One region of the Bacillus sp. NEB1478 genome, then DNA from elsewhere that is predicted to be linked to it. Evidence: riboswitches for the same ligand, from Rfam matches in the RefSeq annotation. Region 1 holds a riboswitch; each other region holds the start of a gene.
The links. A riboswitch is a leader RNA that binds a small molecule or an ion and turns the genes downstream of it on or off. The one in region 1 is predicted to bind S-adenosylmethionine.
Positions count from the first base shown of each region.

Region 1 (10,986 bases):
TCAACAGTTGCAGCCATTTCTGCGTGTGCGTGGTGACTAGAAACAGCACCTGTTTCTGTTTTGAGCACACTTGTGTTCTTAAATTGTATAGAAAGGATAAAACCTACAATCATCGCTACGATCATCGCAAGTCCGCCTCGGTAAACCATTACATCCCATTTGTTTCCGAATGCAACATAAGTAGAAAAAAGAACAACTGGATTTATAACAGGGCCCGTCAACATAAAAGGAAATGCTGCATAAGCGGGTACACCTTTTGAAATCAGTTTACGTGTAATCGGAACAATCCCACACTCACAAGCTGGAAAAATTGCACCGATAACGGTTCCGAATAATACAGCTAATATTTTATTTTTCGGCATAATTCGTGCCACCATTTCTTCGGTAACAAACATTTGAATGATACCTGCGATAAGCACACCTATAAGAACAAAAGGCAGTGATTCAATCAGGATGCTGATGAACACGGTATTCATTTGATAAAACGTTTTGTCAAACATCCCAACACCTCCAAACCATTAACAATAAAATTGTTAAATCTTAAAATTTCATAAAGTGAACTACTATACAATAACTCCAATATACAACAAAAATCAAAGGAAATTTTATCTTAAGTAAAGAATTACATAATGTCGGGAAATGGGGTCTGACCCCAAACAATTTATTTCCCGCGCTGAAATTGAGCAAAAGGGGGCATGTGATGAACCATTTTGAGCTTCGTCCGAAACGCCGTTCGGCATTTCGGATTTCGCTAGGTAAAAAATACTACACGATGAAACGATACCTAGAATGGTTTACAGACAAGAAGAAATATGCAAAAATCGCAAAAAACGAAAAACTGCCTTTTGTCAGTTTTTCGCATAGAACTGTATTGCTGCGTAAATTAAAAGACGTAGACATGTGGTTTCAGCACAACAAAGTAAAAAATCTCAGCATTGCCATTCAGAAATTGAATGGTACTCTCATTAAACCAGGTGAGACATTTTCGTATTGGAAAAGTATCGGGACAACGACTAGAGCAAAAGGATATGTAGATGGAATGGTTTTGTTCTATGGAACCTTTCAAAAAGGAACAGGTGGAGGATTATGCCAGCTTTCAAATCTCATTTACTGGATGACGCTTCACACTCCGTTAACCGTAACTGAGCGACACAGACACAGTTATGATGTATTCCCTGATTCCAAACGGACACAGCCTTTTGGGAGCGGAGCAACTTGTGCCTACAATTACCTTGATCTTCAAATCCAAAACAATACGGATCAAACCTATCAGCTTTATCTTTATTTAACAGATACACACCTTGTCGGAGAATGGCGCACGGAAAACGAAGAACTTCATAGCTATCATGTTTATGAAAAGGAACATTGGATCACGCCTGCCTATTGGGGTGGCTATCTTCGTCACAACCTTATCCATCGAAAAGTGTTTAACAGACAGAAGAATCAAATTGATGATCAATATGTAACTGAAAATCATGCGATTATGATGTATGAACCACTCTTAGAATCAACCCAGCAAGAAGCATAGACGCAAAACCCTTGGCCCATTACATTCGGACCAAGGGTTTTTTATTTATTCTTTAAGCTCTGTTATTTGATAGTGTTGATAATCCTTGGAAGTCAGAAGTTCAGAAATTCTTTCGTATTGTAAAATATAAATTCCTGAATTATTGTAGAAAAGATAAAAAGAAAAGGGTAATGATAATAGAAAGAGAGAAGGAAGGGCTGCCAATGATCCGTACGATAGCGGTAGTTAATCAAAAAGTAATAATAAATCCGCCATTAGAGCGCTTAGATGAAATTCAGGCTGATTGGGTTTGGGTCGATTTTGATAGTCCAATAACGAAAGAAACGAATCTTTTGCGGACGTTTTTCGATTTTCATCCACTCGCGGTTGAGGATTGCGTGAACTCTTTGCAGCGTCCAAAAGTGGAGTTTTATGAAGAGCATCTATTCTATGTTGTACATGCCCTAAATGAAAAAACGCTCGATGCAACCGAAGTGGATATCTTTAGTACAAAAAACATGATCGTCACTTTCCATAAGACAGAAGTTCCAGAAATCGATTTTGTCTGGAGCTATTTGAAAGAGTTAAAGACGGTGCCACAGGAACTCGGGAAAAATGAGCTTCTTCATAAATTAATAGATAAGCTAGTCGATATGTATTTTCCAATCATGCACCAATTGGAAGAACGCGTCATGTCCATTGAAAGCAATGAAGATGATGAAGCACCAAAATTAATCAACCAGATCTTTGATATTAGGGGAGATTTGCTGTCATTACGAAAAACGGTAGTACCTATGCGTGAACTGCTGTATCGGATGCTTGAGTCTAAACGAGTTGGTTTGGATGCAGATGAAAGATCCTACTTTCATGACATCTATGACCATTTGCTGCGTTTGACAGATATGATGACTTCAGCCCGTGAGATGACTTCAGATATACGAGATAACCATATCTCGCTAAACTCATACCGCATGAATAATATTATGAAAACACTCACAGTAATCACAACTATTTTCATGCCTCTGACTTTTATTGCTGGTTTGTACGGTATGAATTTCGTAAACATGCCAGAACTGAAGTCTCAAAATGGCTATTTCTACGTATTAGGTATGATGATATTGCTTGGTCTTCTTATGACACTTTGGTTCAAGAAAAAAGGCTGGTTTGAACAGGATTAGTCATCTGTATCTTTTTCAATCTGTTTAAAACGCTCCTAACAGGGGAATCTACTTGTAAGACCTAAGTTTTAGGAGGAAAAGAAGATGAAAAAAGATATCATCGGTACATATGACAGGGAAGCAGCAGCGTTAGAAGCAATTAAAGGTCTTGTGGCAAAGGGATACAGCCCTTCAGAAATTTCGATTGTTGCGAAAGACGAAGAAGTGCTGGACCAGATCTCAGACAAAACTCATGTAAATGAAGAAAAAGTGAACGATGATGATGTGGATAGCGCTACATACGGAACAATTGCTGGCTTTTTAACCGGTATTGGCGGAGCGATTGCTGTACCAGGTCTAGGAGTTCCTGGAGTGGGTCCGTTATTAGCAGCAGGACCTTTTGCATCCATGTTTGATGATGGAGATGAAGACATGAAAGATGTCCTCCTAAGAATGGATGTATCAGAAGAAGATGCTGAACGATATATGCAAGATTTAGAGGATGGAAAAATCATTGTTATGGCAGAAAGAAAATAATGTATTAAAGGACGCCAAATAGGGTGTCCTTTATTTATTCGAATAGAATTTAAAGGCAAGGAAAAAATAAACACACTATGCTGCAAAAAGTCAGGTGAGTTTACATATGTTTTTTCGTATTCAAAAGAGTCATCATTCTACTTTTCGAATCTTTGCCTTGTTGATTTCAGGTTTATTTTTTGTTTTACTAACCGCAATCAGAAACAATGAAACTTTTCATTCATTGGACAAAAGATCCAGCCAGTTTTTTTATCGAACAAAATTCTTCTCTAATCCTGTGATGATTTTATTCTCAAGACTGGGATCTGGTTTTTTTACAGTGCCTTTAGGCGTGATGCTGTACATTAGCTACAAACATTCCAAGGAGAGAAATAAAAGCAATTTTATCCTTTTCAATGTTCTTGGAATCAGGATGTTAAATGCGCTATTAAAACAACTGTTTAAACGGAAACCACCTGAATGGGAAAGACTTATTGATGCAAGCAAATATGGGTATCCAAGTGCACATACGATGAACGCTGCTGCCTTTTACAGTCTGCTGCTTTTTTTAACAGGGTTGTGGAGACATGTTTGGGCAAAATGGACTTATGCAATATTCATTTCCATGATCGGATTAAGCAGGATAAAACTAGGTATTCATTATATGATTGATGTCCTTGCTGGAACAGCAGCTGGAATCTTCGTTCATGTTTTGACGACGATACCAACTTATAAAAAGTAAAGGGTCACCATGTAAAATGGTGTCTTTTTTGTGTGGGATTGAATCTTTTTTCATAGTCATTCAGTATAATTAGATATAGATAAAGACGGGGGAAACGATTATGGGGATCTTAAATGCATTCTTAGTTCTGCTGATTTCTTTAGGTTTAGTGTATAGTATCCTCCTTATTATCAGAAAGTTTAAGGAGAAGAAAAAGGCGTTTCCTATCTATAAACTATCTTATAGTGGAGAATATGCACAAAAGAACATTTGGACGAAAGAAATCATATTACTGATCATTTTATTTCAAGGGTTAGGCTTTTTAAAATTATGGTTTGCAGTAAATATACTTTTGCTTACTTTAATCGTTTTACTTATCGCGTTATTTTTCTTACAGCTGTCTCGAGGTGTTCTTGGTGAAATGGGAATCGTATCAGCTACAAGATTCTATCGCTGGGACGAAATCAACTCTGTTGAATGGATTACAGATCTGCAAGCTGACAACCCAGGGTATCCAAGCTGGGGGCTTGTTCGTTTTCACGCTGAAAAACGAACCGTTGAATTTATCATTAAGAAAAAAGTTGAAGAGGAAGTGCGTTCCTTTGTAGAACAGCAGATGGCTGATGTTTCGGCTAAAACAGTGTGATTAGCCATTGTCTGTCAATGCTTTTGAAGGTGCTTCCAAAATTCTGTATAATACATATAGTTTCATTATATTTTTTTGTCAGAGGAGACAAGCATGAAATACGAAGAGTTTAAAGAAATCATACATGGAAGAAGAAGTGTCCGTAAATTTACAGATGAGTCTGTAGCAAACGAAGATATTCATGAAATTATGGACTGTGCCCGTTATGCTCCGAGTGATACAAACTCACAAACATGGGAATTTATTGTGATTCGGAATAAAGATAAAGTAAAAAAAATCGAAGAAATGACATGGGATGGTATTCACAAGCTTGCTGCGAAAGCAGAAGAGAATGGAATGACGAAGGAAGCAAAATTGCTTACGCGTTCTTTCGGACCTTATGCGACAGCATTTTCAGGTGCTCCAGTCTTAATCATTTGCTTAGCAACACCTTATGAGTCGAAGTTCCGTGAAAAAATCTTTGATCCTATTGAATTAGCAGAGGAGTCTGTGTGGGAAGAAGAAGGTATTAAGAGCAGCTGTCTAGCGATACAGAATCTTATGTTAGCCGCGCATGCACGAGGCCTTGGTACTTGTCCGATGACTGGTCCTGTACTACTTGCTCAAGATGCCATTCGACAATATTTAGAGATTCCTGCTCAAAAACAGATCAACATGGTAATTTCACTCGGTCACCCGCAAGACCAGCCAAAAAAGCTCGCACGTAAAGCGGTAGAAGAAATTGTGACGTATGTAGATTAATAAAACTGGCTTTAACAGGGAGTCTGGGACCTGTAAAAGCCGGTTTTTGTTTTTGAAGAGATACGAGCGCGATGCAGAAAATACGAGCGCGATTCGAAGAATACGAGCGAAACCTGGAATAACCGATCAATTTGATTTTTAACTTGTACCATTCTGCCTTCATTCACCTCAACAAATAAGAAAAAAGGATTTTTTTCGACATATACCGAATTTATCTTTATAGCAAAAGTATATTGAATAAAGAAAGAGGATTCTTTATGAAAGAAACATTAGACTTAATAGACTTTGCCCTGCAAAAAAGTGGATTAGATCCACTTAAAGATCCGACTCAGGTTCAATACTTGGGTGAGGGCGCATGGCATCAAGCATATCTCGTTCAACTGCGGGTTGGGGAAGCTGTTGTTGTAAGGTTTCCAAAAGCGGTAGCATACGGGAAGAAGGTAGAATTTGACGAGACGGCATGTCTGGCAGAATATGAAGGAACGAAAGCGTATTATAAACTGGCAAATAGCGTTAAACCAGGTATTTGTCCTGAATTTTTTCAATATTATGTTGGTAAGAATAAAACGTTTACTGTTGAATCGTATGCTGGAAAACCGATTAAGCTTGAAAACTTTACGTTCATGGAAGCATTCCAGACGGGTGCAGAAATGGGTGAATTTTTCCGATACATGAACATGGCACAGCACGGGTTAAAAGGCTTCGGATACTTAAGATGGAATGGTACAAATATTGAAGGACAGTTCCAGTCGAGTGTTACAGAGTTCATGAAAGAAGAGAATAAAGAGTACTTAAACGACTTTAAAGGGTTTATCCTAAATTATGATCGGCATGTTCATCCAGCAGCAATGATTCAACTTGAGGAATGCATGAGAAACAGGAATCTTGATGAATCTCAAATTGTATTTACGAACCAGGATACTTCTCCTGAGAATATATTGCTTCACGGTGATGGAAGAGTATGTCTAATCGACCCAGTACCGCTTTTGTACAGTGGAGATTCGTTAGCAGGTAATTTTATAAACAATTATCATACACTTTATGCAACTTTCTTTAATTCACCACGTTACGCAAAACATCAGTTCGATCGATTTGAGGAAAAGCTGCAAACTATAGTTGATGGTTTTATGGAAGGCTATTGCAATGGTGATGCTGATGTAAAGAAACGGGTGAAACAAGAGGAGTTTATCAAACTGACAAGCTTGACCGCTTTTCAATTCAAGGTATTGCACAGTGATATGACGTTAGAACAAAAAATTCGTTACGGCGAAAAAGAGGCGATTGCAAACAGAATCCCTGTACTTGTTAAAAGAATTGAAGAGTTTCAGTGGAATTTAGATAGAAGCGGAACAAAATTGGCATAACCAGCATATTACATTCATAATCTAAATTTAATCGTTCGTGCAATGATAATGAGACTTTTGAATGACTTTTAAGATTTTTCTAAAAACGGTTGACTTTCGAAAATGAGATGCCTATAATCCTATTCAAGAACAAAATAAACATCTTCACATTATTGTGGTAAACCATATAAAATGAATATCTCTTATCCAGAGAGGCGGAGGGACTAGGCCCTATGAAGCCCGGCAACCAACAGACCACAACGGTTTGGAAAGGTGCCAATTCCTACAGATCATATTTGGTCTGAAAGATAAGAGGAGGACATCAAACCCTCTTCTTAGGAAGGGGGTTTTTTATTTTTCCCTCTTCTCAATACTTCAACATTACTTCCTAGCCTAAACCTTATTCCTGCTTTTATACCGATTTACATTCCATGATTAAATCACCTAAAGGAGAGATTCGATGACTAAACAAATTTTCCGAAGAGAGCTGAGAGCCCATGACCTATAAAAACTTGATTGAGCCAGCGCGAGAAGCCGGTAAGGTTATGTTAGGGGAGTTTACGTTAGAATCCGGTCAATTAATAACAGACTTAGAATTAGCTTTTGAAAAGGTGGGGAATTCTAGAGGTCCTGTGATTCTGCTTTGTCATGCACTTACTGGAAATCAAGATGCATATGGCACAGAAGAGGATCCTGGCTGGTGGAGAGGTCTCATCGGACCTGACAGCTATATTGATACTAATCTTTATCAAGTTATAACATTTAATGTGCTTGGCGGCTGCAGCGGCTCAACAGGCCCTGCTTCGATAAATGCCGGAACAGGCAGACCTTATCAAGACAGTTTTCCTTTCATAACGGTTAGAGACATGGTCCGTGCAGAGAGGTATGCGCTCGAAGGATTAGGAATTCCGAGATTGTCTGCTGTAATTGGAGGATCGTTAGGAGGCATGCAAGCCTTGGAATGGGCTGTTCAGTTTCCTTATCTAATTGAAAAAGTGTTCGTTCTTGCAGCAACTCCTCATTTAAATGATTACGGAATTGCGTTTAACCGATTGGCGATCCATGCGATTGAAAATGATCCAGTGTACAAAAGCGGAAACCGTGAAGAAGGGGAACGATTAATTGGATTGGAAATTGCGAGAATGGCGGGACTTTTAACTTATCGTCAGCCAAAGCTTTTTAACGATCGATTTCAGCGTACAATCCGGGATGGGGATGCAGAAGGCAAGTCTTTTTACCAAGTAGAATCCTATATGACATATCAGGGGGAGAAGCTTACCACTCGTTTTGATGTAGATAGTTATTTGACTCTTCTGTATGCGATGAATGCACACGATATTGGCGATAAACTAGGCGGATGGAAAAGGGCAGCTTCTCAAATTCAGGCAGAAGTTCACGCATTCGGTTATACAGGAGACCTCATTTATCCTCCAGAAGAAATTGAGGAGTTCGTAAAACAAACACGATACGGAACGTTCTATTCGATTGAAACCGATTTTGGACATGATGGTTTTTTAGTAGAGTTTGATAAATGGGGTCCTTATATAAAAGCGGCCTTATCACAGGAGAGTGGGTTGAAATATGGCACCTATTAAAGCAGCTTTGCTTGGTTTCGGTACAGTTGGGCAAGGAGTTTATGAAGCACTAAAAACACACAAGAGGCAGCTGGAATCTGTATTTGGGAACGAAGTCGTGATCGAGGCTATCCTCGTGAAGGATGGTTCGAAAAAAAGAGATGTGGATCCTGATGTACTTGTTACGACAGACTTTGATGCGATCTTAAGAATTCCTGATCTGCAGATAGTTTTTGAAGCGATCGTGGGTGAAGAGCCGGGGTTCACGTATTTAAGAAAAGCGATTGCGCTAGGCTGCCACATCATCACAGCGAATAAAGTGATGTTTGCCAAACACGGCAGAACACTGCTGTCGAAGGCGGATGAGGAGGGTGTTGGAATCGGTTTTGAAGCTACAACAGCTGGTGGAACACCAATCATTCGCAGTATTTCACAGCTGCTGCAAGTAAATGAAATACACTCGATTGAAGCTATCTTGAACGGTACTTCTAATTATATTTTAACGACAATTCGTGAAAAAGGATTGCCATTTCTAGAGGTCTTAAAGACGGCTCAGGAACTCGGATATGCAGAAGCAGATCCTGTAAACGACGTAGAAGGCTATGATGCTTTTTATAAGCTGATGATTCTAAGTGAACTTTCTTTCGGGAACGCTCCAAACTGGAATGATGTTGAGAGGCAGGGCATAACAGAGGTCGCACAGGAACATATTGAATTGTTCAGCCGATGGGGTTATAGGATCAAACACTTAGCACGGATCCGAAAAGAGGGTGAACAGCTTAGTGCATCTGTAAAACCCGTTTTGGTAGACACTGATCATTCCTTATACGGTATCGAAGGGGTGCAAAATGCAGTGATGGTGGAAACAAGTCTCGCCGGAAAAGTAACGATACAAGGTGCTGGAGCTGGAAAACTTCCAACGGCAAGTGCCATGGTAGAAGACTTAACCTTTGTGCTGCAGCCTAAGCCTGTAAACTTAAAACTATTTACGCAGGACGTGGAACAAAGAGCAATTGCTAGTGTCCAAGAATCTCAGCAAGCTCTCGTTGTGATTGGAAAAGACCCGTTATCAGCAGATCTGGCCTCTTTTGATGCAGTCATTGTTAAGCAGGAAGAATCAGCAGGTCTCATCTATCGTTTGATTCATTGCTCAAGTGAAGCTGCTCTTGCCTTGAAATGTGATACTTCTCTTCATATTTATGAAGTTGCGTGTGATCAGCTTGAGAAGGTTGACGATCTAAGTGAGGTCGTGAATTTTTAATAATGATATCTCTGGTGTCATACCAACTGTTTAATAAAGAAGCCGCAGAGTGGACCCTGCGGTTTTTTTGTAGATATCTTTTCGGAATGAAGATTACATACAAAAAGGCTGTATTCACACACTCAAATTTCAATATTCGCACGCAGCACGATTTCAAAGGTTCCCCAGAGTTCAAATGCATAAAAAAGAAGCCAAAACCGCAGTTTTGGCACCTTCTTAAACCATTGTTATTATTTATTTCATTGGAATTAATGCGTTGTAGCGGTCTGCAGCTTTTTGGTCATCTGTTTTACTAAAATCATAGTTATAAATCGCGCCTTCCCAATCTCCATACATTGGGTTTGGTAATTGAATATACTTTGAACCTAGTTCACTCGCAATCTGATCTACATTAGCAAAACGTTTTTTTAAGTCTGCTTTATAAAAAATATCAGATAGATCATTGGCATTATCACCAATAAGCATGACGATTTTATTAGTCTTAGAGATTTCGTCCTGACGGATGCCTTTTTGAGAAGTTGTTGTTTTTAATAAAACATGTTTGTCGTCTACGTTAGGCAAACCGTGAAGATTTAAGTTTTTCATCGTATCTTCTTTTTCTGAAACAGTACGGTTGGAAACATAGAAAATTTCCACTCCTAATTTATCAGCCGCTAGTAAGAAATCTTTTGATCCTGGAATAAGTTCTGCTTTAGCCATGTGAATCCATTCAGACCAGCCAGCAGGATATGCTGCATTGTTTTTAATTGCCCATGCAGTATGAGGAGAATTATCTAAAACGGTTTCATCAATATCTAATACGACAGCAGGACGAATCTGGTTCTTCTTGAGTTGGATCGTACCATTCTTAACCTTATAATCTTGCATTGCCATTTCCTGAAGCTCTTCAGCAGCTTGATTGTAAGTTTGAATCTGCAAAGCTTTGTTTTCTGCTGATGTTTGGAACCAGTTTGTAGCCATAACGGTTTGTTCTTGACTGCTTTTTTCAAGATCTGCTTTCGTTACACCTACACCCGTTAACGAACCAAGTCCGAACGTACCCGCGAGTGCGACAACGGCAAATGATTTTTTCATGATAATCTCCCCTATGTAATTTTTTTAGAAGGCAGCTGAACACTTTACCCCTATATTAATAAAATATCTTTCATTGTAAATAGTTTCAATATTTTCTTTAATTTGAATGATAAAAATATATATTTAATAACATTTATTAACATATGATGGGATTAATGGTTGAAAAGGATGAATAAGGAAATGTTATTTTAAAATTTTTTCTCCTGTTAATTTAAGTAGCCTGTCCATATATTATAAGGATGGCTAATAACAAAATTTTCACATTTTAATCCCGTTAAAAGAAATAAAGTATTATAATTTCTTTGTGATGATTAAACATAAACGGAGGAAATGATGATGAGTACAGTCTCAAACGAGTACAATATGGGAGATTTCAGAATAGTTGTGCGTGAAACGAAAGAAGGCACTAAAACAGCACGATTAAGTTCAGGATTTCACGGAGGCAT
Region 1 covers NZ_CP134049.1:3,063,158-3,074,143, reverse strand. The annotation lists gene RGB74_RS15465 (permease) at 1-500, opposite strand, end outside; gene RGB74_RS15460 (VanW family protein) at 701-1,528, shown strand; gene corA (magnesium/cobalt transporter CorA) at 1,732-2,685, shown strand; gene RGB74_RS15450 (general stress protein) at 2,770-3,201, shown strand; gene RGB74_RS15445 (phosphatase PAP2 family protein) at 3,308-3,922, shown strand; gene RGB74_RS15440 (hypothetical protein) at 4,023-4,547, shown strand; gene RGB74_RS15435 (nitroreductase family protein) at 4,641-5,288, shown strand; gene RGB74_RS15430 (hypothetical protein) at 5,546-6,652, shown strand; SAM riboswitch class I at 6,832-6,946, shown strand; gene RGB74_RS15425 (homoserine O-acetyltransferase MetX) at 7,129-8,226, shown strand; gene RGB74_RS15420 (homoserine dehydrogenase) at 8,213-9,466, shown strand; gene RGB74_RS15415 (5'-nucleotidase, lipoprotein e(P4) family) at 9,701-10,540, opposite strand; gene RGB74_RS15410 (hypothetical protein) at 10,877-10,986, shown strand, end outside.

Region 2 (10,986 bases), 620 kb from region 1:
AAAATCTTTCCCCCGAACTTCTTACATACCACTATTGGATAATAACAACAGTGAAGAATTAGGAAAGCAGCTTGCACAAAATTTCATTAATGAAAAAACGAAGCTGCTTTTCATATTTGGTAACGGCATGTACATGGAAAGCTCTTCTTTTTTGCAGGGTATTCATTCCGTAGCACCGGAAGTAATCGTATCAGGCGGAAATGCAGGCGATAATGGACTTTTCAAAAACATTTGCCTTTTTACGGAAGAAGGTGTGTTTGATAAAGGTGTTGTAGCAGCTGCTATTGATAGTGAAGAATTATACATAAGTACGATGTCATATACAGAGTGGAAACCTGCAGGTAAGGTGTTTACTGTTACAGACGTATCTGAACGGGGAGAATTAGAGATTGATGGTATGTCAATCTATGAATTATATGCTCAATATATGGGGAAAGAGATCGCCGAAAGCCTCCCAAAGTCTGCGGTTGAATATCCGCTGATCAAAAAGAAGGATAAAAGCTATCACCCCTTGTCTATTAAGTCATCGGAACAGGAAGATCATTACTCGTTCCACCAAAATATTCAGACAGGAAATCAGTTGCAAATCGGGTATCGTGATGCAAGCCTCTTATTAAATTCGATAGATATTGTGACAAAGGATCTGCAAAAAAAACCTGCTGAATCTATATTTATGTATTCGTGCATGGCAAGAAGAAGATTTTTAAAAAGCACACTAGAAGAAGAGTTTTTTGCTATAGAACAATTTGTTCCTACAACAGGTTTCTTTACGTATGGGGAATATTTTCATGATGGGAAACAAGTTCATCTGCTGTCACATGCACTTACTCTGTTGATTTTAAGTGAATCTGCTGACGCGACTTTAGAAAAAAAATTCAGCGCCAAGAAACCTGAAAAATCAAAAGAGATCGATGAACTGCTAGCATTATCGCACTTAATTCAAACAAGTACAGAAGAGATGCAGCAGTTAAATGATAATCTCCTGGAAAGTGAACAAAGGTATAAATCTTTATTTGACCATAATCCTGATTTAATCTATTCAATGGATCTGAAGGGCTACATTACGAGTGTCAATCCTGCACTTGTGCAAACGCTTGGCTACTCACAAGAAGAATTGATGCGTTCACTTGCATTAGATTTTGTTTGTCTGGAAAATCACAAACAGGTTATTGAACACTTTAAGCTTGCCATACATGAAAAGCCTCAAACATTTGTAACAACGATCCAAAAAAAAGATGGGAAAAATATCGTTTGCAGCATAACCAATATTCCGATCGTTGTAAATCAAAGAGTTGTGGGAATCTACGGGATCGGAAAAAATATTACGTGGCAGAAAAAGGCAGAAGAAAAAATGGAACGATTGGCGTTCCATGATTCATTAACCGGATTGCCAAACCGCAGTTTGTTCGAAAAAAGGCTTCACGAACTTTTGGAAGAAAGCGATCATAATAAGCAAAAGCTTGCAGTTATGTTTATTGATCTGGATCGTTTTAAAATCATAAACGAAAGCCTTGGCCATCACATTGGTGATGTAGTGCTGAAACATGTCAGCAAGCAATTAAGACAGGCTACGAAAAACCACGATTTGTTATGCCGGTTCGCTGGAGATGTATTTGCACTCATTTTGCCGTCGCTTAATAAGCCCGGTGAAATTATTGAAACGACTGAACGGATTACAGAAGCGTTAAAAATGCCGATTTATTTAGATGGAGAAGAGTATACAGTGAGTGCGTCGATCGGGATCAGTATTTATCCGGATGACAGCATCAGTACAGATGTTTTATTGAAAAATGCTGATATCGCTGTACACAAAGCGAAAGAAAAAGGATTTGGAAAGCGAGAATTCTTTACCGGGGAAATGAACGCTTTTACACTGGAGCGGTTAAGGTTGGAAGGCTTCCTTCGCAAAGCCATTCAAAAAGGTGAATTAGTGCCATATTACCAGCCGCAAATTTGTATGAAAACAGAACAGATTAATGGATTTGAAGCTCTTATTCGGTGGAAACATCCAGAACTAGGACTTGTTTCGCCTATGCAGTTTATACCTCTTGCAGAAGAAATAGGACTGATCGATGAAATTGGACGATTTGTTCTCTTTGAATCTTGTAAACAGCTAAAACAATGGCATGATGAAGGTGCCGCTCATTTATCAATCTCTGTAAATGTATCCAGCAGGCAATTCCAGCGTTTATCCTTTGTATACGAAGTGAAAGAAGTGCTGCAATTAACCGGTATACCAGCAGAGTGCCTGAACCTTGAACTTACCGAGAGTACGATGATTCATAATGTGGAATATAGCATCAGCATCATGGAAGAGCTTCGCGAACTTGGCGTGAAACTATCAATCGACGATTTTGGAACGGGATATAGTTCGTTAAGTTATCTCAAAGATCTGCCAGTCGATTCGTTAAAAATTGATCAGAGCTTTATCCGCCATTTAAGTGAGGATTACTTCAATTCAAGTGATGCCGCAATTATTAAGGCAATCATCATGATGTGCGAAGGGCTGTCTTTAACAACCGTTGCTGAAGGTGTAGAAACATATGAGCAGTTGAAACTATTAAAAGAATACGGGTGCCATCACGCTCAAGGGTATTTCATCTCAAAACCAATGCCGGCTAACGAGGCTGACGTTTTTCTTAAATTTTCTTCCATCATAAAAAACAGCCTATCCTGATTAAGGGAGGGGCTGTTTTTTTTATCCTAAGCGTTTTTCTTTTCGTAGTACATAAAAGCGAGAGCTCCTATTAAAATAGAACCTTTCACAATATCTTGAGCGTAATACGGCACATTCAGCATCGTAAGACCATTTAACAAAATTCCGATCAAAACGGCACCAACAAATGTACCGATCACATTTGGCTTGCCGGCACCAAAAACAGAATAACCGATAAAGGCAGCAGCAACACCGTCCATCAACAAGGGAGCACCTGCCGAAACTTGGCCGGTTCCGATTCTGGCTGCTAGCAGGATACCAGCAAGCGTCGCGAAAAAGGAGGATAAAAGATAAGCATACATTTTATAACGCTTTACACGAACACCTGAAAGGCGCGCAGCTTCTTCATTTCCGCCAGTAATATATAGAAGTCTTCCAAAACGCGTTTGCTGCAAAATGAAATGAACCACAATAACCGCCACAAGCATAATGATAACAGGGAAGGGAACCGAGAAAATCTCACCTTGTCCTATAAACAGGAATGACGGCAGAAATACACCAGGTGCAGTTCCTCCTTCAGCTAACGGCATATTGTTATAGATGGAAAATCCCTTCGTAAATGTCAGGTGCAGACCATTAATAATGTACATCACCGCAAGTGTGGCAAGAAGATCAGGCAATCGTACTTTCACAACGAAAAATGAATTTAATAATCCTACGAGCAGTCCGATTATGATCGGGATTAAAATGGCAACAATCGTTTCTTGACGGTAAAGAACAAGAGCGGCAGCACTTGTAACCGTAGCAAGACTTGCTGTCGAGCCTACAGACAGATCAAAGCCGCCGACGATGAGTGAAATCGTCACCCCGATCGCAAGCAAGGTGATAATGGAGATGGAGCGTAATATATCTGTGAAGTTATGATAACTCAAAAACTTATCGTTGATGAGACTAAATGTTATCACCGTTAATAAAATAACGAGCAATGTTCCATAACGGTATAAAAAAGGAAATAGTTTATCAGTAAAAGGCAGTTTCGTATTTTTAACTGATTCTTCATGAACGTACTGTGCCATAGTGACCTCCTGTCGCGTAATACATAATTTTATCTGTTGTTGCATCTTCTTTGCTTAGTTCACCGGCTATTTTTCCATCGAACATTATGAGGATCCGATCACAAAATGCAAGGAGTTCACTGATCTCACTCGTAAAATAAAGAATACCTTTGCCTTTTAAAGCAAGATTTTGAATACATTGAAACACATCTTGCTTAGCGCCGACGTCGATTCCTTTTGTTGGCTCATCAAAAATAAAAATCTCACCATCATTTAATAGCCATTTACCGATAGAAGCTTTTTGCTGATTTCCGCCGCTTAGATGATTCAGGCGGGAAGAAGAGGATTGAGTCTTGATTCCAAGCGTTTTTATCCACTTTTCAGCTTCAGTTTTTTCTTTCTTTTTTTGAATGAGCCCGAATTTCGTAAACTGTTTTAAAACAGGGAGAGTCAAGTTTTCTATCACATTAAAGTCTACTAAAATTCCTTCTTTTCTCCGCTCTTCTGGGATAAAAGAAATACCTGCAGAAATTGCTTTTGCAGTACTCGTTAACCTTAATTTTTTGTTATGAACGTAAACAGGATCTATTGAACGGTCGGCTCCAAAGAGCGCTCTAGCGGTCTCAGTCTTGCCTGCACCTACAAGACCTGCTACTCCCACGACCTCTCCTTGTTTTACAGATAATGAAACGCTTTCACCTGTAGAGGGAACTCTGAAATCTTTTACTTCAAAAATGGTGTCTCCATGGTTTCTTGCCTCATCTTTGTTTGAAATTTCTTCTAGGACGTTTCCGAGCATTGCAGATATGATTTCTTCCTTCTGGCATAAATCCGTTTCTTTATGCAGAGAGACGTATCCATCTTTTAAAACAGTCACTTGATTGGAGAGTTCCAGCACTTCCGGTAGCCGGTGAGAAATATAAATAATTCCAACTCCGTCACGCTGTAGCCCGCGCAGAACATCAAATAAACGTTCGGCTTCTCTTAAACTTAATGGAGCAGTCGGTTCGTCAAGAATAATAAAAGACAGGTCACGCGACAGAGCTTTTGCAATTAATATTAATTGTTTTTCCGCTAAAGTACATTGAGAGACGGATATAGCAGGGTCCAGTTTCAGACCGACTCGCTGCAGAAGTGCAGAAGCTTTTTTGTTCCGCTGTCTCCATGAAAAAAAGGAGGGGCCATTAATAATGGCGTTCATCATTATGTTTTCAGCAACGCTTAAAGAAGAGACGAGAGCTGTATCCACTTCCTGTACGACCATTTCAATGCCGGCTTCTTTCGCATCAATAGGAGATTGAAAGTTTTGTTGTATTCCGTCTAAGAATATCGTACCTTCATTTTTTTCATAGTCTCCGGAAAGAATTTTCATAAGCGTACTTTTGCCAGCACCGTTCGCTCCTAGGAGAGCATGGACCTCGCCGCTTTTGACAGTGAAATCCACTCCTTTTAACACGTTCTGATCACCGAATGATTTTGTGATTTTACTTAAATGAAGTTCACTCATCATTTACTCGCCTCTTTTAATGTTTTCATCCAAGTGGACTTCGCTACATCAGATTTGCCCCAGCTCTCTACGTATTTGCCCATCTCGCTCATCGATACTTTTGAAGCGGGAAGTGTCTCTTTTTTAACTAAATGCGGCTGGACACTGTATACTTGCGGCGTTTCTTCACCTGCAACTTTTTGATAAAGAAAACGAACCTGCATCTTTCCGACATCAGCAGGGTCTGTGGCAGCGGTTGCTTTCCAAGGGCTGCCGTCAGCTTGCATCAGCTGAAGATCTTCATCGCTAAGGTCGATGCCATATACTTTTATTTCGTTCCGACCGGCCTGCTGAATAGCTCTTGTCGCTCCTTTGGCAAACTCATCCCATGGAGCAAAAACAGCATCGATATCTCCTTTGTTCGGATATTTTTGTAACAGAGCTTCCATTTGTGATTGAGTGTCTAATGCTGTATTCTGACTTGCATTTCCAAAGCGTGCGATTTCCTTAATATTTGGATAGCGCTTCTTAAATGCTTCATACATCACATTTCTCCGTTCCATTGGCGTAAAGCCACCAACCCAAACATATACAATCTTTCCCTTGCCATTTAAGTCTTGAGCCATTGTACGCAGTGAGTTCCAAGCGAGGCTATAGTCATCCTGATCGATGACAGTTACTCCAGGGATGTTAATATCACTGTCGAAAGCTACAACAGGAATTCCTTTTGCCACTGCTTTTTTAACACTAGGAGCTATGGCATCGGCACGGCCATGATCGATCAAGATTCCATCAACTTGTTGATTGATGGCGGTTTCCACATACGCAGCCATTTTAGATAAATCGTTGTCCGCATTATATACTTGAACGGAACCACCGAACTCTTCTACTTGTTTCTTAACACCGCTCACGTATTGAGAAGAGAAGGTGCCGATTGAAAATTGATTAATAGAAGCAATCTTTAATGGTTTCTGAAGCTGAGATGGAATTTCTTTGGATGATACATCCTTTGATTTGTTTGTGGGTTTCTCTGCGCTAACCGTTCTCGTCTCTGTTTTTTGAGCGACTGCGTCTTGTTCACTCGTGCAGCCAGTAAGAAGAAGAGAGGCAGTCACGATTCCGGCAGACAGTGCTTTCCATGATTTCAATTGGTTTCCTCCTCCTTAAGTTTTGATAGGGACTGAATATAGTTTCCTTCGACGATACCTTTTTCCGTAATGATCGCTGATATGTAATCAGCAGGAGTGACGTCAAATGCCGGATTAAAAACCTTGATTCCTTCTGGTGCAATACGGATACCGTTTAGGTGAGTGACTTCTTCTTCTGGCCGCTCCTCGATCGGGATTTCTTCACCGCTTTTTGTTTCCAAATCTAAAGTGGAGAGGGGGCAGGCGACGTAAAAAGGGATATTAAGCGCTTTAGCTTGTAACGCAAGTCCGAACGTTCCGATTTTATTGGCAGTATCTCCATTAGCGGCAACACGGTCACATCCTACAATTACAGCCTTAATATTCTTCGTTTTCAGCGTATGGGCTGCCATGTTGTCCGTGATCAGAGTCACGTCTATATCATTAGATTGAAGTTCCCAAGCGGTTAACCGGGATCCTTGCAGGACGGGTCGCGTTTCATTTGCATATACACTGAGATTCCATCCTTTTTCCTTTGCAAGATGAAAGGGTGCAAGTGCTGTCCCGTACTTACTTGTTGCGATGGCACCTGCATTGCAAATCGTCATTACTGAATCTCCGTCCTGAAGTAGAGATAGTGCGTATTCACCGATCTTGCGGCATGTATTTTCATCTTCTGTTTGAATATTTTTGGCTTCCTGCTCGATTCGTATTTTTGCGTCCTCGACAGATAGGGCACTTTGAGCGGAAGAAGTAACACGGTCAATCGCCCAGAAAAGGTTAACAGCTGTAGGACGGGAAGAGGCAAGATAATCACGCTGCTTAATCAGTTTTTCTAAAAATAAACTCAAGTTCGTTTCTTTTTCTGCATTACTCCAAAGAGTGAGTCCGAATGCAGCCGCAATTCCAATTGCTGGGGCACCGCGGACTTTTAGTTTTGAAATAGCTTCCCATACATGCTCGATTCTGGTTACGTTTAAGTAAACCGTGTTGTGTGGAAGCTGCTGTTGATCTAATAAAAGGAGGTGGTTGCCTCGATAGCGAACCGAAGCCACCCATTTATCTGTGACTGTCATTCCTTATGCACCTCTGATCCAATCTGTTAGTTGAGTAATCGATGTGAAATTTGATCGTTTCTTAATGAGCTGACTGCCAAGCTCCAGTGCTTTCTTTTTGTAAAACAGTTCTACTTCTTTGTTTTCGATAGAGTCTAAGTCAGCTACATGAGCAAGACCGATCGTCCGTCTGATTATTTCGCATCCTGCAAAACCTATACTGTCCTGGAATGTTTGCCGAATGAAATCTTTTAATACTCCACTCGTTTTTGAAAAGGGACCTTCCGCTTTTTCATGCCATAAATCCGAGAAAGTCTTTTCATACGTATCCCAAGTTTTTTGAATCGTTTCGAGTAAATAATTTTGCAATGCTTCACGGTTAAAAGGTTCTTTTGCATGTGCGTTTTGTGAAAGATAGTTCAGTGCCAAATTTGCCAAAAAATGGCCTAAATCAAATCCGGCAGGTCCGTAGAAAGCAAATTCAGGATCGATAATTTTTGTAGAATCTGCTGTTACAAAAATACTGCCTGTATGAAGATCACCGTGCAGCAGAACTTCAGATCGGGTTAAAAAAGAGTAGCGTAATTGTGATACGTTTCTTAAAAGTTCATTATCATTCCATAGCTTTTTGACATTGGTAGAAAGTTCATTAGGAAAATCGTTCGTGTCATGGTCGAAGAAAGGATCTGTAAACACGAGATCTTCTGTGATCTTACAAAGCTCGGGGTTGATAAATTTAGCAACTTGTTCTTTTTTCTTAAAAGGATGAAGATAAAAATCACTGGAATAAAATGCTGTGTTTGCTGTAAACGTTCCGATATCTTCAGCTAGCTGCGAATAGGTGTTTCCTTCAATCAATGCTTTTCTTAATATCGTATGGTCGGACAAATCCTCCATTACAGTCACTGCTAGAGTTCTATCTGTGTGATACACCTGAGGAACAAGATGGGGAACCGATTCACCTTTTGCCCGTAAAGCGTCACTTTCTATTCGTGCTCTGTCCAATGTAAGAGGCCAGCTTTCTCCTACAACCTTTGCATAAGGCAATGCCTGTTTTACGATCAATGATTTTTTTGTGGAAGGATGTTTAATATGAAACACGAGATTTAAGTTTCCATCGCCAATTTCATTTACTACTAATTCGTTTTCGTGTTCAGGTAGAAAATAATTTAAATCACGAATGACTTCTATCACGTTTAATTCAGTTAACGGTTCGTATGATCGCTCCAATTGGATACTCATTTCCGTTTCCCCCTTATATATTGAAATATAAAAAGCCCCTTTTCTATATAAGAAAAGAGGCTCGGAAAGGTATAGTCCCGTGCCTCTTATCTTAGCAAAACAAAAATGTTCTGCTGGAATTAGCACCGTGCCATACGCTTTAATTCATTCATTCAGCGGCTCCCCCTAAATTGCGGGCGCCCCATTTCACAATGGAATTACGGTCGGTTGCTGGGTTTCATCGGGCCATATCCCTCCACCTGCTCTTGATAAGAGACCTGTTATTCAATTAAAAGTACAAGGCGAAATAATATTCGCACAATTCATAATCGTTATACTACATCGATAATAAAAGGTTGTCAACCACATTTTTGGGAAAAGATTACGAATTAATACAAATCCACACGACGGTCATTTAATGCTGGAACCTTTGTGCGAACTTCATCAACGAGCGTTGATGAAAGGTCTGCAACTAAAATTTCTTCCTCTGTTTTTGAAGCTTCCGCAACGATCTCACCCCATGGATCTATAATCATCGACTGCCCGGCAAAGGTATTATTCGGATCACTTCCTATACGGTTGCAAGCAATGACATAACATTGGTTTTCAATGGCTCGCGCGATGAGCAAAGCCCGCCAATGAATCTCTCTCTGGATCGGCCATTGTGCAGGAACGAAAAGTACTTTTGCCCCATTTAAAAAAGGTTTGCGAATCCATTCAGGAAAGCGGATATCGTAGCAGATAACCCCTGCCGAAAGAATGCCATCCACCTTGAATAAACCAGTTGCATCTCCTGCTGAAATGTATTTTTCTTCATCCATCAGTGTAATGAGGTGGGCTTTTGAATAAGTTCCAATATGCTCTCCATTTCGGTTAAAGCTCATCATTGTATTGTAAACGGATTGCTCGTTTCTCATGGCAACAGAGCCGCCAATTATGTTGACCGCAAACTCTTTTGCAAGAGAGCTTAATAACTTCTTGGCTTTTTCGCCGTTATCATCGCTGATTACATCTAATCTGGTTAAATCATAACCGGTATCCCATAGCTCAGGAAGAACAATTGTATCTGGCTTATAAAGGTGTACTGTCTCACGTATCTTTTTTTCAATATGTTCATAGTTTAATTGCGGTTTGCCAAATTGAACATCCACTTGTATGCATGCAATTTTCATTGAATAACAACCCTCCATGGTAAAAAAAAGTCTTTACAGAATTTCCTTAAGCGTATAACATAACTCATTAGAATTTCAAGAACATTCAAATTAGACTGGAAGTGATTCTGTGAAACGTTTTGAACAGGCAGAGGTTTTGGGAAAGCTGCCGGAACAATTTTTTGCTAAGCTCGTAAAAAAAGTAACGGATTATGTGGATCAAGGTTATGATGTTATCAATCTTGGACAAGGTAATCCAGATCTGCCTACACCAAATCATATTGTTGACGCACTAAAAGAAGGGGCAGATCATTCGGGTTATCACAAGTATTCCCCTTTTCGCGGCTACCCGTTTTTAAAGCAGGCCGCTGTTGATTTTTATAAACGGGAATATGATGTTGATCTCGACCCTGATAAAGAAGTAGCTGTTCTTTTTGGAGGCAAAGTCGGACTTGTTGAACTTTCTCAATGCTATTTGAACGCTGATGAAGTTGCACTTGTTCCTGACCCAGGCTACCCGGATTACTGGTCAGGCATTGCAATGGCAGGAGCAAGAATGGAAACGATGCCACTCAAAAAAGAAAATGAATTTCTTCCTGACTATAAGAGCTTGGATGAAAGCGTGCTGAATGAAGCGAAACTCATGTTTTTAAACTATCCGAACAACCCGACTGCAGGTGTTGCTACAAAAGAATTTTTTGATGAAACTGTGAAGATCGCTAAAGACCACGATATTTTAGTTTGCCACGATTTTGCGTATGGTGCGATCGGATATGACGGGCAAAAGCCAGTAAGTTTCCTTCAGGCTGATGGTGCAAAGGATGTAGGAATCGAAATATATACATTATCTAAAACATACAATATGGCTGGGTGGCGTGTTGGTTTCGCGGTCGGAAATGAACAAGTCATTGAGTCAATCAATCTATTACAAGATCATTTTTACGTTAGTCTTTTTGGCGCTGTTCAGCATGCAGCGGCAGTTGCTTTAAATGGACCACAAGACTGCGTGGATGAACTCGTCCAAACTTACGAAAGGCGACGAAATGCATTTATCGGGCGGTTAAAAGAACACGGATGGAGTGTCCAGGCGCCAAAAGGATCCTTTTTCTGCTGGCTCCCAGTTCCTGATGGATTCACTTCAGAAACATTCGCTGATCATGTGTTAGATAAAACACATGTTGTCGTAGCACCGGGAATCGGGTTCGGAAAAGAAGGTGACCGATACGTACGGGTCG
Region 2 covers NZ_CP134049.1:2,441,554-2,452,539, reverse strand. The annotation lists gene RGB74_RS12140 (EAL domain-containing protein) at 1-2,677, shown strand, start outside; gene RGB74_RS12135 (ABC transporter permease) at 2,704-3,732, opposite strand; gene RGB74_RS12130 (sugar ABC transporter ATP-binding protein) at 3,713-5,221, opposite strand; gene RGB74_RS12125 (sugar ABC transporter substrate-binding protein) at 5,218-6,345, opposite strand; gene mtnA (S-methyl-5-thioribose-1-phosphate isomerase) at 6,342-7,400, opposite strand; gene mtnK (S-methyl-5-thioribose kinase) at 7,404-8,621, opposite strand; SAM riboswitch class I at 8,705-8,876, opposite strand; gene RGB74_RS12110 (carbon-nitrogen family hydrolase) at 8,990-9,772, opposite strand; gene RGB74_RS12105 (pyridoxal phosphate-dependent aminotransferase) at 9,882-10,986, shown strand, end outside.
Region 2: linked by a shared signal. The riboswitch ahead of mtnK (S-methyl-5-thioribose kinase) and the one ahead of RGB74_RS15425 (homoserine O-acetyltransferase MetX) in region 1 are both predicted to bind S-adenosylmethionine.

Region 3 (10,986 bases), 1.8 Mb from region 1:
AATTGTGGATAATAAGATTCTCCTTATCGGAACACGAAAGTTAATGAAAGAAAACAACATTACGATTAATGATCCAGACAGTCAGATGGAGACTTTTGAAAAAGCGGGGAAAACCGCCATGCTGATTGCGATTGATAATCAATATGCTGGTATCATAGCTGTAGCAGATACCATTAAAGGGACTTCTAAAGATGCTATTGCCAGGTTGAAGGAAATGAATCTCAAAGTCATAATGATCACTGGTGATAACCAGCAAACCGCTAGATACATCGCAGATCAAGTAGGTATTGATCATGTGATCGCTGAAGTTCTTCCTGAAGGGAAAGCAGATGAAGTGAAAAAACTGCAGCAGCAAGGAAATAAAGTAGCGATGGTCGGTGACGGAATAAATGATGCTCCTGCACTAGCTGTAGCAGATATCGGGATGGCGATCGGTACAGGTACCGATGTAGCTATGGAAGCTGCTGATGTAACGTTGATTCGTGGAGATCTAAACAGTATTGCTGATGCTATCTATATGAGTAAAAAAACGATTTTAAATATCAAACAAAACCTATTTTGGGCATTTGCTTATAACGCTTTAGGTGTTCCAGTTGCAGCACTAGGTTTTCTTGCACCTTGGCTTGCAGGGGCTGCGATGGCCTTCAGTTCAGTATCCGTAGTTTTGAACGCACTTAGACTTCAAAAGGTAAAACTATAGGGAGGCTTTAAGATGAGGAACAATATCGTTTTACGATGGACATTATCGGCTGTTGTAATCCTGTTGATCGTCATGGGGAGTTATCTCGGGTATGCGAGTATTGCTGGACCTACGACGGTTGAACATGAAGATCATGGTAAAAGCAGCAACTCTGCTGGACCAGAGGAAAAGCAAAATGATGAACACGGTGGTCACGGAGAACACAGATATGATAATACTTCTTCTGAAAGTGATGTCATTCCAACTGTTCACTATGAAGACGACACGATTCATATTGAGTTAAAAGATAAAGCGGGTAATGCAGTTGACGGAGAGGAACTTGAAGTTAATCATGAGAAAATAATGCATCTAATCATCGTTAGTGATGAGCAAAAGCAATACTTTCACCTTCATCCTGAAAAAAAAGGGAAAGGAGCTTTTACGGTTCAACATAACCTTTCTGAAGGCAGCTATAAAGCGTTCATAGATATTAAACCAAAAGATAAAAATTATGAGGTGAAGCCATTACCGATCAAGGTAGGCGCTGGTGAAACTCACGGTGAACATGTTTCATTAAAGCCAGATACGGAGTTTACTAAAACAGTCGATGACTACACGGTAACCATGACTCCTGAAACCTTTAAATCAAATGAAGAAATCGTCCTAGATTTCGACTTAAAAGAAATCAAACCTGAGCCATATTTAGGTGCTCTTGGTCATGTTGTCATTTTAGACGAAAGTGGAGATAAGTATGTTCACGTTCATCCCGCATCGGAAACAGATACAAGATTTGCAACAAAATTTGGTAAACCCGGTATCTACAAAATCTGGGCTGAATTTAAAATGAATGGAAAAGTTCATGTTTTTCCATTTGTTGTTGATGTTAAATAATCTTTAACTTGTAAATTCCAAATCTACGGGGTGAATCATCATATGGAACTAACAGGTGTTTCAAAGCATGTTCTTTTATGTAACGGAGTCAGCTGTTCAAAGAATGGTTCAGAAGAAGTGACTAATTTAATCCGACAAGAGATTAAAAGATTAGGATTAATGGAAAAAATTCATACCACAAAAACACTTTGTAACGGGAGATGTAAAGAAGGGCCTATAGTTATTGTTTATCCTGATGGTGACTGGTATAAAGAAATAACTCCCAAAAAGAGTAGTCAGCTGATTAATAAGATAAATAACAACGAAAAGTTAATCGACTCTCTTTCATATAAATTTGAAGGTAAATCATTTAAAACAATATAAACCTGGAAAACCTAGATTTAACAAGGTTTATTCATCTGAAAGTGTTCATTAATTGAGTTCGAGATGGAAGGTTCAATCCAATCGGATAAACATTGAAAGACCTTGGCTGCATGCCTAGGTCTTTTTAAATGTATTCGTCACTTTTTTCGTGTTAATGCTCTTATTTGATTTCGATCGCCGATGCAACGTTGTTCCAATCCGAAGCCATATTAGCCGTTTTGCCATACCAATCGGAGTGTCTGAATAAGACTCCTCTGCCATATCCTTGAGATGAAGTATGCTCCCACAGTGTTGTTGAATAGCTTGAAGAAGGGGATGCTGTACTTAAAGATGAAATTCTGTCATTCCATCTGGAGGATAAGTTTGTAAACCCATCTCTCCAATAAATATAGGCGCCGCCTTTGTTTTTATATTCATAAAAATCAGTACAACAAGCACCGCTGCCCATTATATCCACTTTATTTTGAAGTCGCTGTTTATCTTTTTCGATAAATGTCTCCAAAGTTTCCCTGCTAGTAAATCCATACGCCAGCCAATCGCCTTTTTTATTTTGTATGGGAAGAACCATCGTTACTTTTATATTTTTATCTGATTGTGTATTCACGTTTGCCTGTGAATTAATATCATTTCCGTCCATTGTTAAATAATGAAACGATTTAATCGTATAATCTTTTTCTGCATACGTCGACAAGGTTGTAAAGCCCACCGCAACTAAAAGAAAACCTATCATGGAAATACAAAGTTTTACTCGCATTTTTTTCACTCCCGTATTATTTTATTTAGATACTTTCGTCTAATAATGATCGATACTGAAAGCTTCTGTTTAAAATCTAGACGGAACAGTAAATTCTGCTTGTAACCAATGTTGAATCCAGTCTTAATTAGATAAGGTTTCAGGTTTCCTCCTTTCCAAAGCTTCCGATCCGCTTTAGCAAAACGTGTCAGGTATGCTTTTTTTGTTTGGCTATTTTTGTGAGCGTTTTACTTCAAATAACCAAGACACTGCCAATTTATCTTATTTGGGTATAATTGTAAATGAATAATTTGTCTTAATATTCTGTCGATTTATATTATATAAGGATATTGTATTAGATAATTAGTCTTAATTTGTAAATTTTTAAAAGCCAAAAACCCTTGGCGCAAGTCGCACCAAAGGTATTTTTCTCGAATTCATTTGTAGTATTAATATAATTGGATGAAATGCATCAATTATTATTGCACTTTTTTTCAGTATTTCTCTTTGTAAACATATAGGCGATGATTATAATCACAAACCAGACCGGTGTGATGAAAAGGGCGATACGTGTATCAGATGCAAAACCGAGTACCACAAGCACAAAAGCAAAGAATACGAGTACAATCCAGTTAATAACTGGTGATAAGGGCATTTTAAACGAAATCTTTCGTACTTCCTCTGGTTTCAGTTTTCGAAAGCGAAGGTGAGATACAAGGATAATTCCCCATATCCAGATGAAACAGATCGTAGCGATGCTTGTGACTAGAGTGAACACCTTTTCTGGTAATAAATAATTAAGCAATACGCCAAAGGACAGGAAGAATGTCGACACGATCAATGCGGTGGCTGGAACTTGCTTCTTGTTGAGTGAACCAAGCTTTTTCGGAGCTTTTCCTTCATTCGCCAGTGTATACAGCATTCGCCCGGTACTAAATAGACCGCTATTGCAAGACGACATCGCTGAGGTTAAAACAACAAAATTGATGATGCCTGATGCAGCCGGAATGCCAATCAGCTTAAAGACCGACACGAACGGACTGGTTTCAGGATCAATTTTATCCCATGGATAGATAGACATAAGAACAATCAGTGATCCGATGTAAAAAAGCAGAATCCGTGCTGGAATGTTGTTGATAGCACTTGGAAGGGTTTTGTCAGGGTCTTGTGCCTCACCGGCTGTTACACCGACAAGTTCCACCCCTGCAAATGCAAAGAGCGCCATCTGGAAAGCGAGAACAAATCCAGTAAATCCATTAGGGAAAAATCCTCCATGACTCACAAGATTGGATAACGAAGCTTGAGTGCCATGACTTTTGTATCCCATAACGATCAAGACGATCCCAATAATAATGAGTGCTAGTATAGTAATGATTTTAATAAGAGCGAACCAGAACTCGATTTCTCCAAACGCTTTTACAGCCGACAAATTAATAAGAAGCAATACGAGTACTGCGGCGAGTGCCGGCAGCCACTGAGGAATACTAGGAAACCAAAACTTAACGTAGAGTCCGATCGCCGTAATCTCAGCCATCCCAGTTACGATCCAGCAGAACCAGTATGTCCACCCAGTGAGAAAACCTGCCCAAGGACCGATGAACGATTCAGCAAAATATGTGAACGACCCAGATGTCGGATTGTACATAAGCATTTCACCTAACGCACGCATCATAAAAAACAGCATAACTCCAATCAGTGCGTAATTCAGCATGATGGATGGTCCAGCAAGGTTAATTGATTTCCCTGCCCCTAAAAAAAGACCTGTCCCAATTGCTCCGCCAATCGCAATCAGCTGGATATGCCGATTTTTCAAACCCCTCTTCAAATTTTCATCTTTCTTCATCTTTTTGCACAACCTTTCCTGCGGCAAATAAGACAATTTAACATCTTATTTTCTTTTAGTATGGCAATTAAAATCAGTTGGTAATCTAGGAAGTTCATGAATAGATAGCATGGAGTTAGGGAAATGAATCATTAAGTAAATATTAACTTAGTGAATAATAAGGAGGAACGCAGTGGATAAAGAGAAAGGAAATAAATTGCAGCAAGAAGACATAACAGTGGTTGATAGTAAGATTGCAAAGCAGTCGATTTTAGGAACTTCACTTGGTAATGCCATGGAATGGTTTGATTTTGGTATTTATTCCTATTTAGCAGTAACGATCGGCAAAGTGTTTTTTCCTGAAGTTGACCCATCCGCTCAGGTTATTTATGCGTTTGCCACATTTGCGGTAGCATTTATTGCACGGCCGATTGGTGGAATTATTTTTGGAATGATGGGTGACAGACTGGGCAGAAAGAAAATATTAGCGATCACGCTGATTATGATGGCGATTGCTACATTGAGCATAGGGCTCATCCCAGGTTATTCATCGATTGGCATTGCAGCGCCTATTCTATTACTGGTAGCCAGACTCGTTCAAGGTTTTTCAACGGGTGGAGAATATGCAGGCGCAATGACATTTATTGCAGAGTCTACACCAGATAAAAAGCGAAGTATCATGTCCAGTGTTCTTGAAGTTGGAACTTTAGCCGGTTATATTGCCGGATCAGGTCTTGTGACACTTCTGACTTATATTCTAGGTTCAGAGGCTATGCTGGACTGGGGCTGGAGAATTCCTTTCTTTATTGCAGCGCCTCTGGGATTAATTGGGTTATATTTTAGGTCTCATCTAGAAGAAACACCGGCATTTCAAGCGATGGAAGAAGAGAAAGAAGAAAAGAAAAACGATTCTTCTTTGAAAGAAATATTCACGAATCATTGGGGAGCACTATTAATTTGCACGGGTATTGTCCTCTTTTACAATACTATTGTTTATATGGTTTTAACGTACATGCCGACCTATCTGTCCGAACAGCTAGGCTATGGTGAAACAAAAGGTTTGCTCATTATTTTGATTGTAATGGTTATTATGATTCCCTTTGTTATTGGAATGGGCTATTTGGGAGACAAAATCGGCCGTAACAAGATATTGATAGGTGCCCTGATTTTAACTATTATGTTAAGCATTCCAGCGTTTATGCTCGCAGGAAACGGGAATGGCTATAATGCCTTTTTCGGTGTGCTTATCCTCGGCTGTTTGCTGACTGCTTTTCAAGGGACATTGCCTGCAACATTACCGTCTTTATTTTTTACCAATGTAAGGTATGGTTCACTTGCCCTCACGTATAATGTGTCCACTTCTATCTTTGGCGGAACAACACCGCTTATAGTGGCTTGGCTTGTAAAAGAAACAAATAACAAACTGCTTCCCGCTTACTATTTAATGGCGGTCTGTGTGATCGGTATCGTTGTAGTCGCCTTCTTTGTAAAAGAAACGGCAGGGCGGTCACTAAGAGGATCACTCCCAGCAGTTGAAGAGCCAAGTGAAATTAAAGAAGTACTGCAAAATCCAGATGAAGCTTTATGGTGGGAAGAAGAATTACAGATTGCTGATGGCGAAAAGAATAGCAGAAAGCAGTCTAGTTAAATTGATTTAAAGTTTAAAGACCAATTCTTTTAAAGGGAATTGTGTCTTTTTTTTTTGCACCTACCACTGTTTTAAGCGCGATGAAAATCATTCTAACTCACTGGTGTGGAGCTTTATTTTTCAGCCCAGCTTTTCATCCCGTGAAGGTTCCAAAAGCATTGAGTTAAAATTAAACGTCTAAGTAAACAGGGCTAGTACATGTGAAAGAACTTGATAGTCTTTTGACGTTTAGTATTAGAAAAAGATAGCACAAGCACTATATGAGACTGTTCCAATAGTGAGTAAAGAAGACACTTTGAGGCAGTCTCTTTACATATTGATCTGAACAAGTTTTACGGTATCGTTCTTTTATCCGATACACGAATCCAAATAAATCTACCAGGAAGCATCATAAAGCTCATTAGACACCAAAATACCTCACCAGGACATAATTGGTAAAAATAGAATTTTACAATAATAATACTTAATAATTACATTTGCCCCATAGATTGTTGCATAAAGAAATCGCTATGATATTCATGTTACATATTCTTGAAAGGTGGTAAATTTATGTCTCATAGCTTTTTGAAAAGAATTACTGTGCTTGTTTTTTCTATGGTGCTGGCATTTAATCTTGTACCGGACAATATGCAGAAAACAAACGCAGCAACCTATGATTCTGAAACGGTTTCCTTTGGACCAGGTCAAACCGTAAATCTTGTAGATGCATTAGTTTCAGAAATTGATAAAGCAACTTCCACTATTGATGGGGCATTTTATGAAATCCGCTATCAGCCATTTGTAGATGCTCTTATTCAAGCCAAGAATCGCGGCGTTGCCATTCGCATTGTTACAGATTCAGACTACCTTACTAACAGTTTTACCCAACAGCTTATTGATGCAGGGATCTCAGTAAAAGGAGATAACCGGTCTGCTCTGATGCATAACAAATATGCGATCATTGACGGAAAAGAAGTTTGGATGGGATCAACAAACGCCACAGATACATGTAATGCGAACAACTATAATAATACGATTCTATGGGACTCATCTTCACTTGCATCCATCTATAAAACAGATTTTGAGGAAATGTATGTATACAATCAGTTTACAAAAACGGCATCACCTTCAACTGTTAGCGAACAAAAAGTAACAGTTGCCACTTCCACAGCAAATATCCCGGTTGAAGTATATTTTGCACCGGAAGATAATCCGATTTCAGCTATTATCGATGTTGTTAATAATGCAAAATATAATGTTTACTTTGATTATTTCTCCTTCACAGATGATAACTTACGTACGGCATTAATCAATGCAAAGAACCGTGGAGTGAATGTAGAAGGGATCCTTGATCAAAGTCAATATGGAAGCAACGGCCCTTATGGAGAATTTGCCTATTTAGCAAAAGAGGGAATCCCGGTTAGTATTGCTGATAACCCATATAACGGAAAATTACACGACAAAGTTCTTATTGCAGATAAAGGATATACGAGTGCGGCAGTAGTCACAGGTTCATTTAACGCAAGTGCAAATGCAAATGATTCGAACAGCGAAAATTTGATGGTTATTCATGATAAGACGACAGCTGACAAATACTATAATGAATTTTTAAGAATTCGAGGTTCATATGGACGCGGAACGGTATCTATCGATAAGAGCACTGTTGCAGCCGGAAGCAATCAAACGGTTAATGTAACGTTAAAAGCACCTTCAACATATCCGATACAAAAAGTTGATATAATGGCTCCACCGAAATGGCCGGATCCAACAGCGTCTACGGTAACGGCTGTAAAGAGTGATGGGACGAACGTTTCAAGCCAATTAAAATTTTCAGGAAATTATGTATATATTGATACTGCTAACTTGTTAGGAAACCAGAGCATTACGTTTACTTTTTCAAACTGGACTGCTCCAACCATAGCTGGAGATTATACATGGTATACCCAAACAGTTGCCAGCTCTGCAGCCGATCTTTATGATTACTTGCCTGTAAATTATCAGGCGGCTTCTCTAATTGTTCAGTAAAACACTCAAAAATTATCATGTAAGCTGGATAGCATAAAGGCTATCCAGTTTTATTTTTTTGTGCTCAAACGTCATATTTAATCCATATGCCCAATGATATTCAGTATAAAGTTAATTTTAAATTATATATTATTAAATCCGAGTTGACATATAGAATTAATTGACTTAAAATTAACCATAATTTAAAAAGTAACTCTTATTAAGAGCAGGCAGAGGGAATTAGCCCAATGAAGCCCGGCAACCATCAATATAAATATGTTTATATTGAAACGGTGCTAAATCTAACAGCAAAGGCTGAGAGATGAGAGAATATACGGAATTAAAAGTGATCAGCCGTGTTCTCTTATGAACATGGCTTTTTTGTATTGGAAAAGGAGTGGATTTTCTGACTTCCAAGGATGATCAACTCTATCCATTAACAGAGCTATGTTTTAAAAAAGGAGAAAGGAGTTTTGTTCCATGCAAAAGCAGGATTGTTTGAGTTGGAGAGGAAAGGAACTGGCACTCACCATTCATTACCCGTCACGGAGAATTGAAGATCGTATATATCCTTTAGTTATTATTTGCCATGGCTTTACAAGTACCCGAATCGGTGTCGATCGCTTATTCGTTAAAGCTGCACAAAAATTTGAAAACCTTGGTTTTGTTGTAATTCGATTTGATTATGCAGGTTGTGGTGAAAGTGATGGGGATTATGGCGAAAATGAATTTGCCGATTTTATTGATCAGACAAAGGCAGTTATTTCTTATGGCAGTAAACTGAAGGCGATTGATTCCAATCAAATCTCATTAATCGGTCATAGTTTAGGCGGGGCTGTGGCAGCCTGTACCGCGGCTGCCGACCAACGGATCAAGAATGCTGTTTTGTGGTCCGCAGTAGGTAATCCATTCGAGGATATTACCCGAATCGTCGGTTTTAACAACCACCATTCTCAAAGGAAAGTAATTATTGATCACCTAGGATACGCTATTACCGATAAATTCATTTCATCTTTAAGGCATTTTTCGCCGATAACAATCTGGAACCCATTTAAAGGTAACGTCCTTTTTGTCCATGGAACTGCCGACGATACCATTTCGCCTGACTATTGCACCTTATATTATCAGCAAGCTAAACAGCGCCCGCATGGAAGAAGTGATATGACATTAATTGAAGGGGGAAATCATACATTTTCTTCGATTCAGCAATTTAATGAGCTTATTTCAGAGACCTCTCAATGGCTTTTAAAGCATGTGACAATAGATCATCATTATCTCCTGAAAAAAAGTATGTAGAGATACTATTGTCTAAAAAAGGGGAATAGTAAAAGCGAATCCGAGTTTCTGCGGTTCGCTTTTTTACATAAGAAAAGGATATAATGCAATCAATCTATTTACATAAAGGAGCTGCTGACATGAACAAAGTTATACAAACCATTTTAGCTCATAAATCCGTCCGAAAATTTAAGTCGGAAATAGTAAGTGATGAAATCGTTACAACACTCGTAGAATGTGCTCAGGCAGCATCTACGTCGAGCTATCAGCAAGTTTATACGATTATAGGTGTAGAAGACTCAGAGAAAAAAAGAAAGCTTGCAGAGCTGGCAGGGAATCAATCGTATGTTGCTGATAACGGCTATTTCTTTGTTTTTTGTCTAGATTACAACCGCCATTTGCTTGCGTCTGAAATGATGGAAACAAATGTGCAAGACACGGTTGAATCGACAGAAGGATTTATCGTAGGTACTATAGATGTTGCACTTGCGGCTCAAAACCTTGCCATTGCAGCTGAATCATTAGGTTTGGGTATTGTTTATATTGGTGGAATACGAAATAATTTAAAAGAAGTATCCGAACTTCTCGATTGTCCTGATTATGTACTTCCGCTGTTCGGGATGGCCGTCGGCTACCCAGATGCTGAGCCGGGGAAAAAGCCTCGGATGCCTATAGAAGGCGTATTCCATAAGGATAGCTATCAGAAGAAAGAAGATTCGTTAACTTATTTGAATCAATATGAAAAAGAGTCCGCTGACTATTATACGAAACGTACTGGCGGCAAGCGTATTGAAGGCTGGGTAAGTCAGATGGCCGCAAGTATGACTTCACCAAAACGGACTTATATGAAAGAGTTTGTACGGTCGAAAGGATTGAATAAAAGATAAGAGAGGACAGGCGGGTGAGGATCATATGATTAAAATTGGGGTAACTGGCTGGGGAGATCATGATTCGCTATATCCGGATGGTACGCCAGCAAAAGATAAACTTGCCGTCTACAGCGGTCATTTTCCAGTGGTAGAAGTCGATTCATCCTTTTATGCAGTACAACCGATAAAAAACTATGAAAAATGGGTTTCAGCCACACCTAAAGATTTTTCATTTGTCGTAAAAGCTTATCAAGGCATGACTGGACATTCCCGTGGAAAGATCCCTTTTGATTCTGTAAAAAAGATGTTTGAGGCGTTCATACAATCCATTCAGCCTGTTATCTCATCCGGGAAGTTAGAGATGGTTCTATTTCAATATCCGCCCTGGTTTGACTGTAAAAAAGAGAACGTCCAGATGCTCCGTTTTACGAAAGAAATGATGGGCGATATACCCGCAGCACTTGAATTCCGGAATCAGTCATGGTTTACGGATGATTTGGAAGAAAAAACGCTTCAGTTCATTGATGAAGCGGGGTGGATTCATACAGTGTGCGATGAGCCGCAAGCAGGCAAAGGATCGATTCCGATTGTAATGCATACATCCGAAGACAAAACATTAATCCGCTTGCATGGCCGAAACGTTTATGGCTGGGAGAACAGAGGACAGCCAAATTGGAGAGAGGTTCGGTATTTGTACCGGTATAATCAAGCTGAATTATTGGA
Region 3 covers NZ_CP134049.1:947,577-958,562, forward strand. The annotation lists gene RGB74_RS04470 (heavy metal translocating P-type ATPase) at 1-700, shown strand, start outside; gene RGB74_RS04475 (hypothetical protein) at 713-1,570, shown strand; gene RGB74_RS04480 ((2Fe-2S) ferredoxin domain-containing protein) at 1,613-1,933, shown strand; gene RGB74_RS04485 (hypothetical protein) at 2,094-2,663, opposite strand; gene RGB74_RS04490 (amino acid permease) at 3,139-4,509, opposite strand; gene RGB74_RS04495 (MFS transporter) at 4,682-6,136, shown strand; gene RGB74_RS04500 (phospholipase D-like domain-containing protein) at 6,686-8,140, shown strand; SAM riboswitch class I at 8,334-8,448, shown strand; gene RGB74_RS04505 (alpha/beta hydrolase family protein) at 8,600-9,415, shown strand; gene nfsA (oxygen-insensitive NADPH nitroreductase) at 9,535-10,281, shown strand; gene RGB74_RS04515 (DUF72 domain-containing protein) at 10,307-10,986, shown strand, end outside.
Region 3: linked by a shared signal. The riboswitch ahead of RGB74_RS04505 (alpha/beta hydrolase family protein) and the one ahead of RGB74_RS15425 (homoserine O-acetyltransferase MetX) in region 1 are both predicted to bind S-adenosylmethionine.